DNA from 3 places in the Emergencia sp. genome. Region 3 is predicted to be linked to each of the others. Evidence: riboswitches for the same ligand, from Rfam matches in the RefSeq annotation. Region 3 holds a riboswitch; each other region holds the start of a gene.

Region 1 (5,760 bases), on a different contig from region 3:
GAAGAACAACTTCTGTCTTGTTACCCGCAGCAGTATTTCCCGCCTTGCCCGTGGTCGCATCAATGATGATATGGGCAGAACTGTGTTGAATTGCCCTCTGCGCAAGCTTCTCTGCCGTGTCCGGCGCAATCTTGATCGTTGTCGTTGTCACTTCAGTTTTGTCGTCCATAATTTCTGTTTTCTGCTCTGTTGTAGAAGCCGGATCCTTACTAATATCTGCATTGGTTGTGGCCGATTCAGATGAAGCAGAACCGGTGTTGGTTATCGGATCAACTGGAGCAGGTGGAATATATGGGGGATGATAGGTGCCAATATAAAGCTTGTCATTAGCTACATCTTTTTCAAATACCCAGTTTGCAGCCTGATATCCCTCTGACGCAACGATATATTTTGCGTTCATTTTGTACGCATAGCTGTTATCATCAACAAAACCGGTTGAATCAGCGGAGTATATCCCACCAGAGATGAATTTTGAAACATCTACTGCACATACATCGCCCACAAAGCTGCCATCTGTAACCTCTATGCTTACCTTCGAGATACTTTCTTCTGGATTCTTCTCTGGATTTTTTTCATCCAGTGCCCTTACGCCCTTGATAGTTCCGCCGGAAATATTCACCGAAATCGGCAGCTTGGTTGTATGCTGCGCTACTGCAATGCCGACGCCGGTGCTGGTAGAACCTGAATCATTGCTGTTAGACGTGTACGCGCCCGTAGCAGTAATCACAGGATTGCCTGTAACGTTCAGTTCCCCTGCCCGCAGTTCAACCCCTGTAGCACCTGCAATGGTTCCGCCAGAAATATTCAGCTTGCCATCCTGCGGATTGAAAATACCGCAAGAGCCCCCATTAATCGTTCCGCCATTTACCGTGATGTTCGTATTGTGTTGCTCTCCATTGCCTGCTACACCATACCTTCCTCCTTCAATGGTTCCGCCTTCCACAATTAGAGTCGTCGCACCTACATCCTTGCTATAACCGTTCACAGCAATACCTGCTATGTTACCCGAAATTTTCGTCTGATCGCCCTTGACGGTAATCGTTGGCTGCACAGCATTATTTTGGGGATTTATAAAAATACCGTAACTATTAGAACCGACTGCTTCTAACATCACATTCTCCAAGGTCAGATTGACTCTCTGCTCCGCTACAATTCCCATAGACGGTTCTCCCGACGTGTTTGTGTTGCGTATGGTTCCGTTTTTGATCGTTATATTTTTTGTTTCACCATATTTATTAACATAAATTGTCTTATTACTTGACGTCGAAATTGTCTTACCATTCAGGTCTAATATTATAGACTTATCTATCTCATAATAGTTTATACTTCGTATATTTATTTGATCCTTCAAGAGACGCACAGTATCTCCATCTTTCGCCTTTGTCAAAGCTTGTTTCAGCGTATTATAAGTGGTATTTCCAATCTGCGCGGCTTTATCCGATTCCACTTGGTAATAGCCATCTATCGGTTCTTCGCTGGCCAGATATCCTATTTCCAACATATCATTTCCCGGTTTCACTTTAAATAAGCCACCAGTGCACACCACTGTGCCCGAGTTTTTTATAATCGCACCGTCAACCGTCCCGCCTTTAACATAAAGCGTACCCTTATTGCCTGCAACGATGTCTCCCGTGAAAGTTCCGCTCAATATTGTGAGCTTCGAACTTTTCCAAGTGGTATTGCCGCCGTCAAGCTCAATTGAAGCATCTACTTGTCCTGTCTGTCCTACACTACTGTCCTGAATGGTCAAATAACTGGTGACATTCTTAATAGGGTACCCCCTCCCCAGGGAAAATCCGCTCAAATCCAAAGTGATATTATAATGACTCTTATGATCGATCGTGATTTCTTCATTCACGTCTGCAAGCAAAATGATCTTTGATCCATCTTTTGCAACGCTAAATGCCTCTTGAAGTGTAGAGTACTTTTCCTCTCCAATCTGAGCTACCGCCTCTGCCTGCTCTTCTTCTGCAAATGCAATGCCCGGGATCATAGAGATTACCAGACCCACAGTGAGCAACATTGCTAAAAACTTCTTCATATTATCGTTTTCTCCTCATGCTTTATTTCGGTTCATTAAAAAGAGACAGGCCAACGCCTGTCCCAAATCATAAATATACAATCTGATAGTACATTGGCAACTGGCAGCCATCCTTCTGGAACAGGCCCTATAGCTTTGCGTCCCTGCCTTTCGACAAGTTTGCTCTTTTCAATTTTTCTACCTATAAGTATACTCTCTTTTTCTTTATCCTTCAATCCCGAATCTTTCTATCGGGCCTACTTCTTCCTATGATACCCTGCAATGGCACCTGACGCACCCAGGGCTGTGAATAACAGCACGATATACATGCCCAGAGACGACCGATCGCCCGTATCAGGCAATGCGGAGCCTTTGTCCGGGTCACCGGCGGCACTTTCTGCAGAGGCAGCGGTTTTGCCGCTGTCAATCACATAACGAAGCACCAGTCCATCTGTCTCCCAATCTCCCAATGTAAACGAATCCAGTTTATAGTCGGACCATTTGTAGTCATCGTAGAGCACATAGGAGTCATAACTGCCCATATATTCAAATAGTTTTCCGTCATATTTACAGTTTATAAAATCCTTGGCGTTGATGATATCACCAGCATAGCCCTGTAAAAATTTCTCTTCGTAGTAATCATCGTAGCTGCCCTCGTAAACGGTGCCCAGAAGCTTCAGCTTTCCGTCGGCACGTTCATAATACCTGTGAATAATCTGGAAGTAATCTATGGATGGACACTCACAGGCCAACTCTGCACCTGCAATGAGTAAGCCAGAGTATTCCGAGCTGGTGATATAATCCAGCAGAGGGTCCAGGTTTTCAATCAGATTCTTGACAGCCGCTGCATCTTCAGGTTCCAGTTCTGCCAAAAACTCTTCCATAGTATAACCCTGCTCCTTCAGCAGACGATCAATTAAGTCAGTAAAACTATCAAAGTCGCCGACTTCCGCTTTGATTATTTCCTTAAACATGTCCACAATCTGCTGAAAAATATCGTTTGTGAGAATGATGGAACTGCTGACAACAGAATAATGATTCTCCGGAAGGCCGATAATCTCCACATGAAACTTTGACAAGATGTTGTCTACATCTGTTAGAAATTTTTCCGGATCCTTTTCATAGGTTCCTAAATCTATTTTCCCTTGCACTTCCGCCAGTTCCTTCATGATGGCATCGCTGATCCGATCCTTCGGATAACCCAGCCAAAGACCTAGGGTCTCCCCATCCTCCTTCACTTCTTCAACGGGAATGGTGATATTGATGTTGGTGCCAGGTGCGGTAATCCGCACACTCAAGTCTTTTAAATTCGATATTTCTGTGCAATCTTCATTATCTATGGTGACAAGCGCCATAGCGTTGGGTTCTTTCTTAAGGTCGTCCACAATGTTTGCAGAGGCTGTCATCGTAAAAGACATGACCATCGTGCATACGATAAATAGACATACCAATATCTTTTTGATTTTCATCTTAAAGTTCTCCTATCGCAGTAGTTAGCTCCCCGGCATCATCAATTTGGTTGATTTTTCCTCGCAGCGCTGCGCTGCCGGGGATGCCCTTGAGATACCAGCCCACAAATTTACGCATTTCGCGGACTGCGGCGTATTCGCCCTTTAATTCCATCATATCATAAAAATGACGCAGCATCATTTGTTTTTTTTCGGCAATGTTCGGCGGATTTGGCCTCGGTTCACCTTTCCAGGCAGCCAGAACTTCCTGAAAGATCCATGGATTTCCCAAGGCACCGCGGCCAATCATCACAAAATCACAGCCTGTTTCTTTCATCATGGCCAAGGCGGAATCGCCGTCAGTCACATCTCCATTGCCAATGACAGGAATGCTGACCGCATTTTTTACGGCCGCGATCTGTGTCCAGTCCGCTTTGCCACTGTAATACTGTTCTCTTGTCCTGCCGTGAACAGCAACAGCCGCTGCGCCCGCTTCCTCAATAGCTTTTGCCGTCTCCACGGCATTTATACAAGATTTGTCAAAACCGATGCGTATTTTCGCAGTTACCGGTTTTGTCGTATTGCTGACCATGGCAGAAATCAAGTCATAAACCAGATCCAGCCGTTTCAGCAAGGCTGAGCCTTCCCCGTTCTTTACAATCTTCGGTACAGGGCAGCCCATGTTGATATCTAAGATGGCATTTTCCCGTTCTTCCAAGGCACGGGCTGTAAATGCCATGATTTCCGGTTCGCTGCCGAAGACCTGATAGGCCACCGGTTTCTCTTCTTCGTAGAGAAACAGCAGTTGATCCGTCTTCTTATCGCCGTAATACAGCCCTTTGCCGCTGACCATTTCCGAATAGACCAAAGCCGCTCCCATCTCGCGGCAGATTCTGCGAGTGGGAGCGTCTGTAATTCCTGCTAGTGGAGCCAGAAGAAAAGGATTATCAAGTTCAATATTTCCTATTTTTAAGGCTTTTTTCATTTTATATCTGTTCCTTTTTTTCTTTGCACGGTTTTGTCGGTTTCTTATTTTTCTGGTAGATGATTTCCAGTCCTTCCAGTGTCAACATTTTGTCGACGTGGTCAATACAATCGACGCCATCGTCGATGAGGGTGGAAAGACCGCCAGTGGCAACCACGGTGACCGGTTTGCCCGATTCTGTGAGGGCTTCCAGCTCTTTCTTCATTTTCTTTACGATATAATCTACCATGCCCATGTGTCCGTAAACCAACCCGGACTGCATGCTCTGAATGGTGTTCTTACAGATGGTCTGACCCGGCTCCTCTAATTCTACCTTTGGCAGCTTCGAAGTCTTCTCGAACAGAGCCTCCGATGCAATCTTAAGTCCTGGAGCGATGGATCCGCCTAAGTACTCAGCCTTCTCCGTCACCGCACAGAAGGTCGTTGCCGTTCCAAAGTCGATGATGATCAGAGGGCCGCCGTATTTGTGGTATGCCGCCACGGCATTGACAATTCTGTCAGCGCCTACCTGCTTGGGATTGTCATACTTCACTACCAATCCTGTCTTGACACCCGATTCCACAGTGATGGCGCGCTTCTTGAAATACTTCATAGCCAAGTGCTGCAGGGTGTAGAGGACGGATGGTACAACGGTTGAAATGATGATGTCTTTTACGTCCGATGTCTTGAGTCCTTCATACTGAAAGAGCTGCGTTACAATCATTCCATACTCATCGGCACTTTTGTTGTTATCTGTTTCAATTCTCCAGTTGGTAACGAGCTTTCCGTCTTTGAATACGCCAAGTACGATGTTGCTGTTTCCAACGTCAAAAGCTAAAAGCATTATTTTTCTCCATTCTGTTATTTCACAACCCTGTCAAGCCTCTTGAGAGCCAGAGCCATAGTCAATCCCGGTATGACACGATTTCCGGTGATTTCAGCGCCCAGGACTTCATTAATTCTCTTCAATCTGTACTGTACAGTGTTGGTATGAATCCCCATGAATTCCGAGGTCTTTCCACTGTTCATGCCCGCATCGAGAACAAAAGTCTCCAGAGTCTCCAGCAGTTGTTTTGCCTTATTCTCTCCCATTTCTTTTCTGAACGGCTCCAGAAGATCCATGTAGTTCTTTTTCAGATAGCCGCCCTGAACCTGCAGATTGATACAATTGGAAACAAGAGCCAGTTCATATTTTGTAAATACTCTCTTGTACGGGAAAACGCTTTCAACAAAGGTCCAGGTCTCGCTGATCAGTCTGAACGCATCTCCTGCACCTTCGATACCATCGAGTCCTGTGGCGTGGAAAATCCGCACCGTCTTGCTGCCCT
Region 2 (5,760 bases), on a different contig from region 3:
TCAATGATGGCTGCATTTGCAGAAGCCGTAACCTTTGGTCCGGTAATATCGAAGTCAAAGGTAAATTCGTTTATCAGTTTCATGTTAGAATGTATGCCGTATGGCCAGCCGATATGACTTGTTAGTGGGTAAAAAGACGTCAGATTGATTCAGCACCCGTGAAAACAACTAGTTGACCGGGCGCTCTTGAGTTCTTGAGCTGCCACTGTTACGCAGTTTCGGCTGATTTGGCCTCTTTCGTTAAGCAGTCTGCCGCTGGGCACCAGCTTATGCGTAACTGCCCCCTTTAGTCCAAGTTCCTGGATCAGGTCTGCTGACCCCGCGTAACCCGGTTTTAAAAAGGACAGCAAAAAACCGCCGCACCGCATCAGCGGTACGACGGCTAAATCAAACATCGTTTTAAATTTTATTTGCTCGCTCTTTTTCTTCTCACTTTTAATGTCAATGCACCACTGGCACCTGCAGCCAGAAGCAGATAGAGAGCCAACTGTGATTGGTCACCGGTTTTCGGCTGATCTGGATTCTCTGACTTCGCCCCTTTTACGTTGTCGTCTTTTTCTAAATGTTCGTCCGGCGGAAGCTGCTGGTTCGGATTGTCTGTCGGGTTATCCGGTTCCTCGGGATCCTCCAGGTTTTCATCCGGTGGTAACGGCTGCGGGTTGTCCGGATCCACTGGCGGGTCTACCGGCGGAATCGGATCCACCGGAACAATTGGTGGAGTTGGAATAATCACCTGACCTGACACATTACGATAATAGTTAAGTGTTATTACGTTGGCAGCAGGATCAGCCACAGCTGTCAAACTCAGCTTTGCTGAATCCTCAAGCTTGTACTTGTTTTCGTCATACAAATTCCATTCATCCACAGGGATTACGCTAACTGTTTCTCCCACATTAGTCGCCATCTGTTCTACCCTGTTCACAGAGCCATCTAGAACCGGAGCACCTCCATCTGTAGATGTATAATAGTTCGTCATGACACTGTAAGTTGTATCAGTTCGCTCTAGTGAAAAACCTGCAGTGAAACCATAGTTGTAATTTTGATATGGATTTTGCGTATCTGGCCCATTAATCCAGGCCTCAAAACCGTCCCATACATATGTCATGGATTTTCCATCAGAAGATGCGGCAATATCGCTCCAACTTTCGGAAATTGAGCCATCAAATAGGCTAGGTTTACCACTGTTGTAATTACGCATATGTTCGCCAATAGTATAATCATTGTTTGTATTACCTGGGTAGCCAGTCTCTACTGGTGCCAGACTGTACAGATGATTATAATAATAGTTATACAGCAATTCTGATACTTCAATATTTGTTTCCTTTGTATCAGCTGTATATCCGCTAGTTACCAGAGTTGCGATGTCTTTATCAGGCAATTGTTCAAGCGCCGTATAAGAGGTGTCGTTTTTATCATTGTAGTAGTCCAGATAGTACTTATGCAGATCAGCAATGCCATTCTCATATCCAGCCTCAACCAGTTTTTTGCCTAGTTCTTCATCAGTCAACTGTGAATTTTTTATGCTGCTTAAGCTAAATGCATCATAAAGTTTGGCAATTGCCCAGTTTCCGCTTCGATATGCAAAGTACTCACGAGGAATGCTCTGTCCATCAAATCCAATAGTATCAGTTGGTGTTGCCCCACCTTTATCGAAATACTGTTGATATTCCTCTGTTGTCACTGCGAAACTTCCCTTTTTATAAGCATAATCATGAGAAGAGAGGTTCACAATGGCAAACTGAATCGGTGCTGCATCGCCAGGAACATAGAGCATATAATTTGCAGCGTCGTTAATGGCATCTCCAACAAAGATATTTACCGATTTTTCTTCGTAATCTTTAGGAATAGTATACGTGATTTTTGAGATGAACAAACGGTGTGACTTGATTTCCGCTTGATTCATGTTGTTGACTTCTTCCTGCGTGTATACGTTTTCCTTACTATCTTGATAAGAAATTTCGTAAGTGATTCCTTCGCTTGTCGGCGCAAAGGAAATTACGTTGGTTTTCCACTTGCTCTGCCCTGATACATAAGTATATTTCGCAGGAATCACTTCGGTTCTTGTTGCTTCACAACCTTCGCGCTGACACTTAAACAGCTTTTCGCCGTTTGATGTATCTGTGGCTGGTGTCGTAACGGTTCCTTCATCCCAGTTGTGTCCCAATGCCTCCACAGCTTCTAGTTTCGTCTCCGCACAGCCTCCTCTGGTACAAGTATACTTCGTTTCCCCTTTTTCTGTACAAGTCGGCGCTATGGTAACTTCGCCTTCATCCCATGCGTGCTCTGCTGGAATGAATTCTGTCTTTGTTTTACCACAGTCAGGAACTGTACAAGTGTACAATCGCTCACCAGCTTCTGTACAAGTTGCAGGTGTCATCTCCTGTCCATTATCCCAGGTATGATTGTAACAGCTTGCATCGTGAACATGTCCCTCTTCTTCATTTTTGCAAGTCAGACATGAAACATTTCCATTCTCATCTCCATTGGGTCCTTGTACGTCTGCAAAGGACGTCACACCTGTCATACAGACCATGGACACTGCTAGTACCAGTGTCATCAGCTTTTTCATTTTTTTCATAAATTCCCCATCTTACGGGTTCTCCCGCTTTTACCGGGTATCTGTCTGTACCCGGACAACTGGCTGCCAACCATGGGGATGGTAAGGCCCTTTAGTTTTCCGTCACCGGTTTTCGCCGGCTTTGGCAAGATTCCTCCTTACTTTCAGATTTTAATACGAGCATGCCGCATCTGACATTTGATAATAAAGCACAACGATTCATCGACTCATTGCGAGTTTCATCACTGCTTTATTTTCTATAAATATTATACCTCTCCCCGAGCATTTTTGACAAGTTCTTCCTTCCTAATTGTTTTTTGTTTTAAGTTATTTTTCTAAAACTCACCTAAAAATAACCAGTATATTAATTTAGAATCTGTATTCTGTAATATTGTTCACGGCATAGTAACTTACAGCGCACTTTGTTAAACATAAAAATGCCGCACTGCGGTAAGACAGGGCGGCATCTAAAGTTATGATATTTAATATTATTTTTGTCCTCTTTTTCTTCTCACTGTAATCGTCAATGCGCCACACGCACCTATAGTAAGAATTAGATAAAGAGCTAGTGATGACTCGTCTCCAGTCTTAGGCTGATCTGGATCCTCAGATTTCACTTCCTTAGCCGTATTATCAGCCTGCAGATGTTCATCGTCAGGTAAATCCTGACCTGGTTTAGCTGGTTTAGCTGGCTGATCCGGGTCCTCCAGATTTTCATCCGGTGGCAGCGGCTGATCTGGGTCTGGATCAATTGGAGGATCTGGTGGTACTGGCGGATCCGGTGGTGACGGTGGATCCGGTGGTGACGGTGGATCCGGTGGATCTACCGGCGGAGTATAATCATAGGCGTTAGTAAACGTCAAAGCTTCCGCTGGTCCTTCTATGGTATACCCGATTTCCTTTTCTCCTGCTAAAGACAGGTGAATAGTCCATGGTGTCTGATCATAGATCCAGTGTTCTGCCTTGCTGTTTACCTCTTTGATGGTAAGCGTCATACCGGCAAAATCTCTTATATCCTCTAATGCGATTGTTAACATACCGTCAAATCTTCCTGCTGCATTAGCAGTAATAGAATTTCCTTGGACAGTATAACCTGAGCCTCCGTCCACCTCAAACGTAAAGGTTTGCAAATCTGGATCTGCCTCTCCTCTTTTTTCTACAATCTTGGTAAACGGTATTTGAACCATAGCACCCCAAGGCGCATAGGTATTAGTGATAACCGCCCCGGTTTCGGTATATCGCACCTCTGTAAGATAATCTTTGACCTGCACTTCTTCAATAGTGTAAACAATTGGCTGGCCATCTTTGGCTGTAGGCAGGTTATCAAAGGTATAGGTCCATTCGTTGACTACGGTTGGCTGTTGATTGCCTGTGTGATCCCCATTCGTGTCACCTTCTGATTCCTCGTCCAAATTCATCTTTGCAATTGGTTCTGCATTGGTGCCATTGTCCTTTTCAAGGTCTGAATTATTTTCATCATTTTCTTGAAGCTGATCATCATTTCCTTCTGCGGGACCTACGTCTGTCGGCTTCTGGATCACATCATCGCTATTCTCTTCTGTCGGTTTCTGAACCGCATCATCGCTATTCTCTTCTGTTGGTTTCTGAACCGCATCATCGCTATTCTCTTCTGCCGGTTTTTGAACTGCATCATCTCCATTTATATCACTATCTTTTGAAGATTCATCCTCGCCTTCATCTTGTTCAGACGGTGGTGCTTCAAGTGTTGCAGTGCGGATTACTTTTCCATTTGCAAGCAAGTTTACTGTGATGGACTCAGGGCGTTTTTTCTCTTGATCATCATTATCTTCCCAAATCTTACTAACAGTAAAGTTTGTTACACCAGGCAGATTCTGAATGGTTCCATCGCCCGCTATGTCACTGACAAGGCCATAAGCTACACTGAATTCCTGATTCTGCGCCTTGACATATCCTTCTGGTGCCTTTGTCTCTGACAATATGTACGTGTGACCTGATGGAATGTTAGTGAAGTTCAGTGTTCCATCCTCATTACTGACAGCATTTTGAACAAAGTTTTCATCGTCCGCGGTCTTTAGCGCAAACTCTACACCCTCCATCGGTTGATTGTTTTCGTCAACTTTCTGAAACTTGGTGCTTGCTGTCATTCCCTTAACCGACGGGATATTAAAATACGCTGTTTTCAAATCACTCTGTTCAATCGGACTGTCATCGCCAGCTTCCTTGATCAGATAAGTCATAGAAGTGATTCCATTGGTTGGGTACCATTTTTCCGACTCAAATCCGGCTTCCAGATTATCTAATCTGATGCGATAACTGAGCTGATAGGTGTACTGCTTATCTTCCTGTACCTTTGGCAGCGCTTTCTTCAAATCCCAGGTAATCGTCTTCGAATTTGAACTATAAGAAAATTCTCCAATCGGATTAGCTTCTCTGCTGAATTCTACAAAGTCGATATGTTCTCCCATCGGATCAGTAAGAACCCATGCCTGCGCTTGCAGCAAAATCATCTCAGAGATCTGTTCAAAAATACTCGTAAGCTGCCCTGCATCCTGTGTCGTATAGGTTGTAAATCCGCATTGGTTAAGCCAAGTGCCCACTGGAGTTTTTACATTAGTCTCCCACCAGCCGCCTTGGGTTTTGTGCAGAGGACATCCTTTCTCAGAGCAATACAGTCCCTCATCGCCAACATAGACAGCATAACGATTGATACCTGCAAAATCCATGCTTTCAATCTGCCCATGAATGTCGTGACTGAGTTTCTGTCCGTTACCGATCATGTGCTTTCCGTCTGGACAAATGACCTCAGTAGACGTTCTGTCTGCTTTACTGCTGATACCGTAGGTCGGTACACCATCTGTCAAAAGAACGATGTTCTTATTGCGGATATCTTTTACTGCATCCTGCGCCAAAAGATTTTTTGCCAACTGCAGGCCTGCTTCAATGTTTGTACCGCCATTTGCAGAAAGTCCGCTGATTGCACCGCACTGTCCGCTGCCCTGCTGTTTAAGATTGCTGGCATCAGTCCACATCTGTTTCGTCGATGCTCCGCTGATGTGTTTATCTTCCCAGCCGCTGAAAGAAACGATGGCAATTTTCCGCTGAGCATTGCTTTTGGCAAATTCATCGATGAATGCCTGCGCTGCTTTTTGTGCCTCCGGAAGGCGGCTTCTGTCGTCCATGCTGCCAGAGGTATCAATGACTAACACAGTTGCAGCATCTTC
Region 3 (5,760 bases):
CAGCCTTTACAGTGAAGGCGTATCCTATTGTGCTGCTGCACGTTTACCGATCGTCTATGTAAACGTAGGCAGAGGCGGCCCTGGTATCGGCGCAATCCAGCCGGCACAGCAGGATTACCTGCAGGCGACAAAGGCCTCCGGAAATGGCGGTTTTGAGATGATCGTTTTGTCACCATCTACGGTCCAGGAAGCTGTCGATATGACTTACGAAGCATTTGATCTTGCTGAAAGAGATAACAACCCGGTATTAGTTTTGACTGATGGCGTCATGGGCACCATGATGGAGCCAGTTGAACTTCCTCCTATGAAGACTGCAGAAGAAGTTGCTGCAATGAAGGAAGCACGCCGCAGTGTATCTGCAGTAGGACATAAGCCGGAAGAACAAGTGAGAATTCTTCCAGGCGGTGTTGGCGGCAGTTTTGAGCCTGTCAATATGGCAGCAGCTGAATTATACAAGTCCTGGGTAGACAAAGATGTCAGAGTGGAAGAAATCATGATGGACGATGCAGAAATCGTTCTAACTGCATATGGAATCTCTGGCCGTATTGCAAAGGTTGCAGTAAAAGAGCTGAGAGCAGAAGGCATCAAAGCTGGAATGATCAGGCCGATCGCAATTCATCCGTTCCCTTACAAATCCTTTGAGAACCTTGATTTTGACAGAGTAAAAGGCATCCTGGATGTAGAAATGTCCATCCCGGCACAGATGGTATGGGATATCGACCATGCCGTTCATGGAAGATGCCCAATCAAAGAATGTCTGCGTTCAGGCGGAGAACTTATGACAAAGGAAAGAGTCATGAGAGCAGCTCGTGAACTGGCAAAGGAGGTATTATAATGGAAAAGGTATATAAGAGAACCATTGGTATCAAGCCAGATGCAGTATCTGGTTTCTGCCCTGGCTGCATGCACGGAACCATACATAAATTGATCGGTGAGGTTTCTGAAGAACTGGGCATGTTGGACAAATTAGTTCGCTGTGAAGGCGTAGGCTGCTGTGGACTGGGACAGTTGTATGTAAGCCACGACTTGAACATCTCTGCACACGGAAGAGCTTGTGCAGTAGCGACAGGTCTGAAGAGAACAAGCCCGGAATCATTGGTTTATACATATCAGGGAGACGGCGACTTAGCCTCCATCGGATTAGGTGAAACCGTTTCTGCGGCAAACAGAGGTGAAAATTTCACTGTTATCTTTGTCAATAACGGCATTTACGGCATGACAGGCGGACAGATGGCACCGACCACTTTGATCGGTATGAAAGCGACTACCGCACCTAAGGGCAGAGATCCGAAAGAACATGGCTATCCTATTCACATGTGCGAAGTGCTGAATCAGCTGACAGCGCCATATTATCTTGAAAGAACTTCCTGCAATACGCCGGGCAACGTTCGCAAGACCAAAGCGGCTATCAAAAAGGCGTTCCAGTATCAGATGGAAGGGAAAGGTTTCTCCATGGTAGAAATCGTTACTTCCTGTCCGACCAACTGGGGACTGAACGAAGCAAAGGCGCTTGACTTCTTAGAAACGGATATGCTAAAGGAATTCCCTCTGGGAGTATTCAGAGATAAGGCAAAGGAGGAATAATCATGGAAAGAAATTTACTTGTTGCCGGATTCGGCGGACAGGGTGTCATGATGCTGGGAACTCTTTTGGCAACAGCAACCTGCGAATCAACAGATAAACACGTTACCTATTTCCCATCCTACGGCGCTGAGATGCGTGGAGGAACAGCAAACTGCTATGTCGTCATTTCTGACGATGAAATCGGTGCGCCAGTTATGGAAGCGATGGAAGACATGATCGTCATGAACGATCCTTCCCTGCACAAATTCCTTCCAAAACTGAAAGCGGGCGGAACATTGTTCATCAACAGTTCCATCGTAAAATCCAAGATTGAAAGAGACGATATCACCGTTGTAGAAGTTCCTGTAACAGAGATGGCTCTGGAGATGGGTAATCCAAAGGTACTGAACATCATCATGCTCGGTGCATACATCGGATATACTGAAGTCGTTTCTGAAGACGTCATCTTAGAGGGCATCAGAAACAAAATCGGTAAGAAAAAACCGCAGCTGCTTCCACTGAACGAAGAGGCTTATGCAAAAGGTCTCGCAATCGGAAAAGCTGCCAGAAAATAGTATATACTGCTAACACGGGCCGGCGCGGATGCGTCGGTCTTTTGTCGTTATAAATGTATGATAAGGCAATATTTGAATAGGCCGTGAAAGTGGCTGACAGAGCAGACTGGAAAATTATAACAAGATAACAAATGTTCTTGAATCGCTAGTAAAAACATCGTATAATGAAACCAGAATTGAAGATTGGGTAAACCTGTCGAAAGGCAGCGACACAAAGCTATAGGGCCTTCCCCTTTACGGATGGCAGCCAGTTGCACAGATTATTTGAGTTCGTTCATAGAAGAATGAATTCTGTTTTATTGCGCAAAAAGAGCATGTGCTGCGGCCATGCTCTTTTGTTTTTTAAGAAAGGAAACGTTATGAAGAAATTATTACTAGCATTTCTCTGCATTGCAGTGGTCATGAGCTGCATGCCGACAATGGTGTTTGCAGGGGTAGGAGAGTCACTGAACCCAGATGTTTTGACTGTCAAGATGGGGACGGAAAAAGACAATATGACTCCTTTGACTACAGAATACAGTCCGTCATTTGGAAGCAGTCAGTATTATAACTTATCAATTACAAATAAGTGTAGCCTGGATCAGAAGCAATATGTGTATTTACAGGTAGAGTGTAAAGAGGAATATAAATATGATATATCAGAGAAAATATCAATCTCTTACCAGATTGGGGATCAATATTATGAGATAGAAGAGCCAACTGCCATTGACAATACTAAGATTACAATACCAGCTAGTCAATTGAGACTACAGAATTATGATGATTATGATATGTTTATTATAACTGTAAGATATTCGGATTTGACATATTACTATAAGGGGTATTTTAAAGATCTTTTCACCTCATCTTCTGATACGTATGATAAATATGATTTAGAAAAGTGTATCGGGTACTATACCTCAGAGGGAAAAGCACCTATCGGTATCTTTAAAAATAGCAATGGAGAAGTGAAAGCAAGGATTTATGATGAGTTAGACGAGAAGGGTAATCCCGTAATTAGTAATCTATCTTCTTTGGTCGTTCAGGACAAAGACGGGAATAGAAAATCTGAAATTTTAACTCTTGGGTATTCGGTAAACGCAGAATTTAAATTCTTGGGAAACTCTCTTATTGTATTAAAAAGTGACAAATATCGCAATAAACCGGATAAGGATAAAACAGGCGACATAATCAAAGATACGGTCTATACCAAGGCTACAGCTTCTGTTGCCGCAAATGCGAATACAGGCAAATCCTATCCGTCCCTGGAGCAAGCTGCGGCAGAGGCAAAAGGTGAGGAGAGGATTCAGCTCTTGACAGATACGACGACTAATCAGAGCGTAATTGTTAGGAATGACATTACTTTGGATTTGAATGGCAGAACAGTTACAGCCGCCGGAGGTTTAGTTCGACCATTTTATTTGTCTCAACAGGGGGAATTGACCGTTGAGAACACAGGCAGTTCCGGTGGCATCATGGTCAACGTAAAACCAATCAATGCGCAGAAAGCGCTGAACTATGCGGTGGATTATACGACACTCAACTTCGCACCAGGTAACTATGAAAAGCTGGAAATCAGAAATAGGACTATCGATAAGGTCATTGATGATAAGGAAAAGGGTAGATATAGGAGGTCACTGAAGCATATTTCCTTTGTAGGACAACCAGATGCCAAACTGAAAAATATAACAGTAGAGCCGGGACATAATGCTACAGATAAGAAGATGGTCAATTATGTAACAGGCGAAGATATCGTGGTAAATGAAGCCGATGGCTATATAGGCCGAATTGATTTATCAGATATTATTTTTGATGGCCTATATTTTGTCAACAGTGAGAATAAACCGGGTATAGACTTAGCTTATTGGGGGAATGACCCAGGTGGTGCAAGCTATGGGACTGTGGACAATCTGGAAATTAAAAATTGTCACTTCGATTTGTCTAATTCGGGGAGCAATGCGGCAGCCATTAAAATTGTCGAACAGGGTTATCATACCTTTGGCAGGATCAGAATTCAAGATAACATCGTTGATCGAGCGTTTCAGGCGATTTATCTAGCGGGATGTGGGGATCATACAGAGGTTTCCGTTAGCGGAAATGTATTCAAGAATACAGTTCATAATGCTGTTGCAATGCAAAGTACAATCGACTTAGTTCAAAACACACAGCAAGTAATTCATGATAGCAGGATAAGAGGCAAAATTACTGTAGAATCCAACATAATAGAAAATGCGTCAGATAGAGCCTTTCGACTGGGGCAGGTTCTGGCTTCTGCGGACATCAAAATCAACAACAACATCATTTTGAACTCGGGCGATGCAGATGGAGAACTGATTAAGGATGTATCGATTGAAACCGGTGCCAAGATCGACCTGGAGCACAATTATTGGCAACTGAAAGAAACAGTAACCCTGGATAAGGCGATTGCAGGGAGTTTGCAGACACCAACTTCCACAGGTGTCGTTTCTGGCACCTTCCCACAGGATGTCAGCCAGTACGTTGCCGAAGGCTATGAGTGTGTCAGCGATGGAACTGGCAAATATGCGGTCAAGGAGATTTACAGACCAGTAATCGTGCCGCCTGCTAAGCCAGACGTGACGACGGACGACACTGGAGAAACGACAACTACTAAGACAGAGGCACAGACTACGACTAGCGGCAATGAGACGACTGCAGTAATTACTGATCAGACAGCAAAGAAGCTAGTTGAGCAGGCAATCGAGAAGAAAGCTGACGAGGTGGCCATTGAAGTTCCAAAAGGCAGCGGATCGGTAATAAAGGCGGAGCTTCCAGCGGAGACGATTAAAGAAATCGCAGAGAAGACAGATGCATCGCTGACAATCAAAACTGCCAGTGCAGAAGTTTCCTTTGATAACGAAGCGCTAGCTGCCATCTCTAAGGACACAGAAGGGGACAAAGTCACTGTTATCGCCGAGGTTGTGGAAGAGCCGACTGAGACGCAGAAGAAAATCATTGGAGAAGACAGCGTTTTGCTGGATTTGAAAGTGGTGCATGCAAATGGATTGATTACGGACTTTGGCGAAGGAAAGGCCACTATTGCGATTCCGATTCCACAGCAGCTCCTGGGTAAAGAAATAAAAGCGGTGTATTTAGCGGACGACGGTACCTATGTGACACTGTCAGGCAAGGAAGTAGCAAAGGAGGGGAAGTCATATTATGTGTTTGAGACCGGACATTTTTCCAGCTATGCCCTTGTGGATACAGAGACAGTGGATCAGTATTCTGCCAGAATCAAGAAAGGTGTAAAGGGCACCACTATCAAGGCGTCTTCCGTTGCGAAGAAAGGCTCTATTACAGTCAAATGGAAAAAGTCGGGAGGCTTTAAAGTTGACCATTACCAGGTTTTCCGCTCCACGAAAAAGAACAGCGGGTATGGAATAAAGGCTTTCTATACCACAAAAACGGGTACGCAAAAATCCTATAAAAATACGAAACAGTTAAAGAAGGGCAAGCGCTATTATTACAAGATAAGGGGCGTCAGGACACTGGACGGACAGAAGATTTATACCAAGTGGTCCAACAAAGCGATCAGAGTCGCAAAATAAATAATTCACTTGACACGAGCCTCCTACAGTTGTAGTATACAATTAGATACTACAATTGTAGGAGGTGTTTTTATGCG

The links. Region 3 has a riboswitch for cyclic di-GMP ahead of ACMQ5W_RS09790 (hypothetical protein). Riboswitches for the same ligand answer to the same signal wherever they lie in the genome.
Region 1: linked by a shared signal. The riboswitch ahead of ACMQ5W_RS08435 (hypothetical protein) and the one ahead of ACMQ5W_RS09790 (hypothetical protein) in region 3 are both predicted to bind cyclic di-GMP.
Region 2: linked by a shared signal. The riboswitch ahead of ACMQ5W_RS08730 (sortase B protein-sorting domain-containing protein) and the one ahead of ACMQ5W_RS09790 (hypothetical protein) in region 3 are both predicted to bind cyclic di-GMP.

The regions. Positions count from the first base shown of each region.
Region 1 is NZ_DBFWLQ010000009.1:29,021-34,780, reverse strand. It holds gene ACMQ5W_RS08435 (hypothetical protein) at 1-2,041, opposite strand, end outside; cyclic di-GMP riboswitch class I at 2,134-2,215, opposite strand; gene ACMQ5W_RS08430 (hypothetical protein) at 2,278-3,489, opposite strand; gene dusB (tRNA dihydrouridine synthase DusB) at 3,491-4,453, opposite strand; gene ACMQ5W_RS08420 (type III pantothenate kinase) at 4,455-5,276, opposite strand; gene ACMQ5W_RS08415 (PucR family transcriptional regulator) at 5,294-5,760, opposite strand, start outside.
Region 2 is NZ_DBFWLQ010000010.1:54,526-60,285, forward strand. It holds gene ACMQ5W_RS08725 (YabP/YqfC family sporulation protein) at 1-83, opposite strand, end outside; gene ACMQ5W_RS08730 (sortase B protein-sorting domain-containing protein) at 407-2,578, opposite strand; cyclic di-GMP riboswitch class I at 2,630-2,714, opposite strand; gene ACMQ5W_RS08735 (Cna B-type domain-containing protein) at 3,046-5,760, opposite strand, start outside.
Region 3 is NZ_DBFWLQ010000011.1:137,271-143,030, reverse strand. It holds gene vorB (3-methyl-2-oxobutanoate dehydrogenase subunit VorB) at 1-835, shown strand, start outside; gene ACMQ5W_RS09800 (thiamine pyrophosphate-dependent enzyme) at 835-1,584, shown strand; gene ACMQ5W_RS09795 (2-oxoacid:acceptor oxidoreductase family protein) at 1,587-2,138, shown strand; cyclic di-GMP riboswitch class I at 2,315-2,397, shown strand; gene ACMQ5W_RS09790 (hypothetical protein) at 2,498-5,683, shown strand; gene ACMQ5W_RS09785 (BlaI/MecI/CopY family transcriptional regulator) at 5,756-5,760, shown strand, end outside.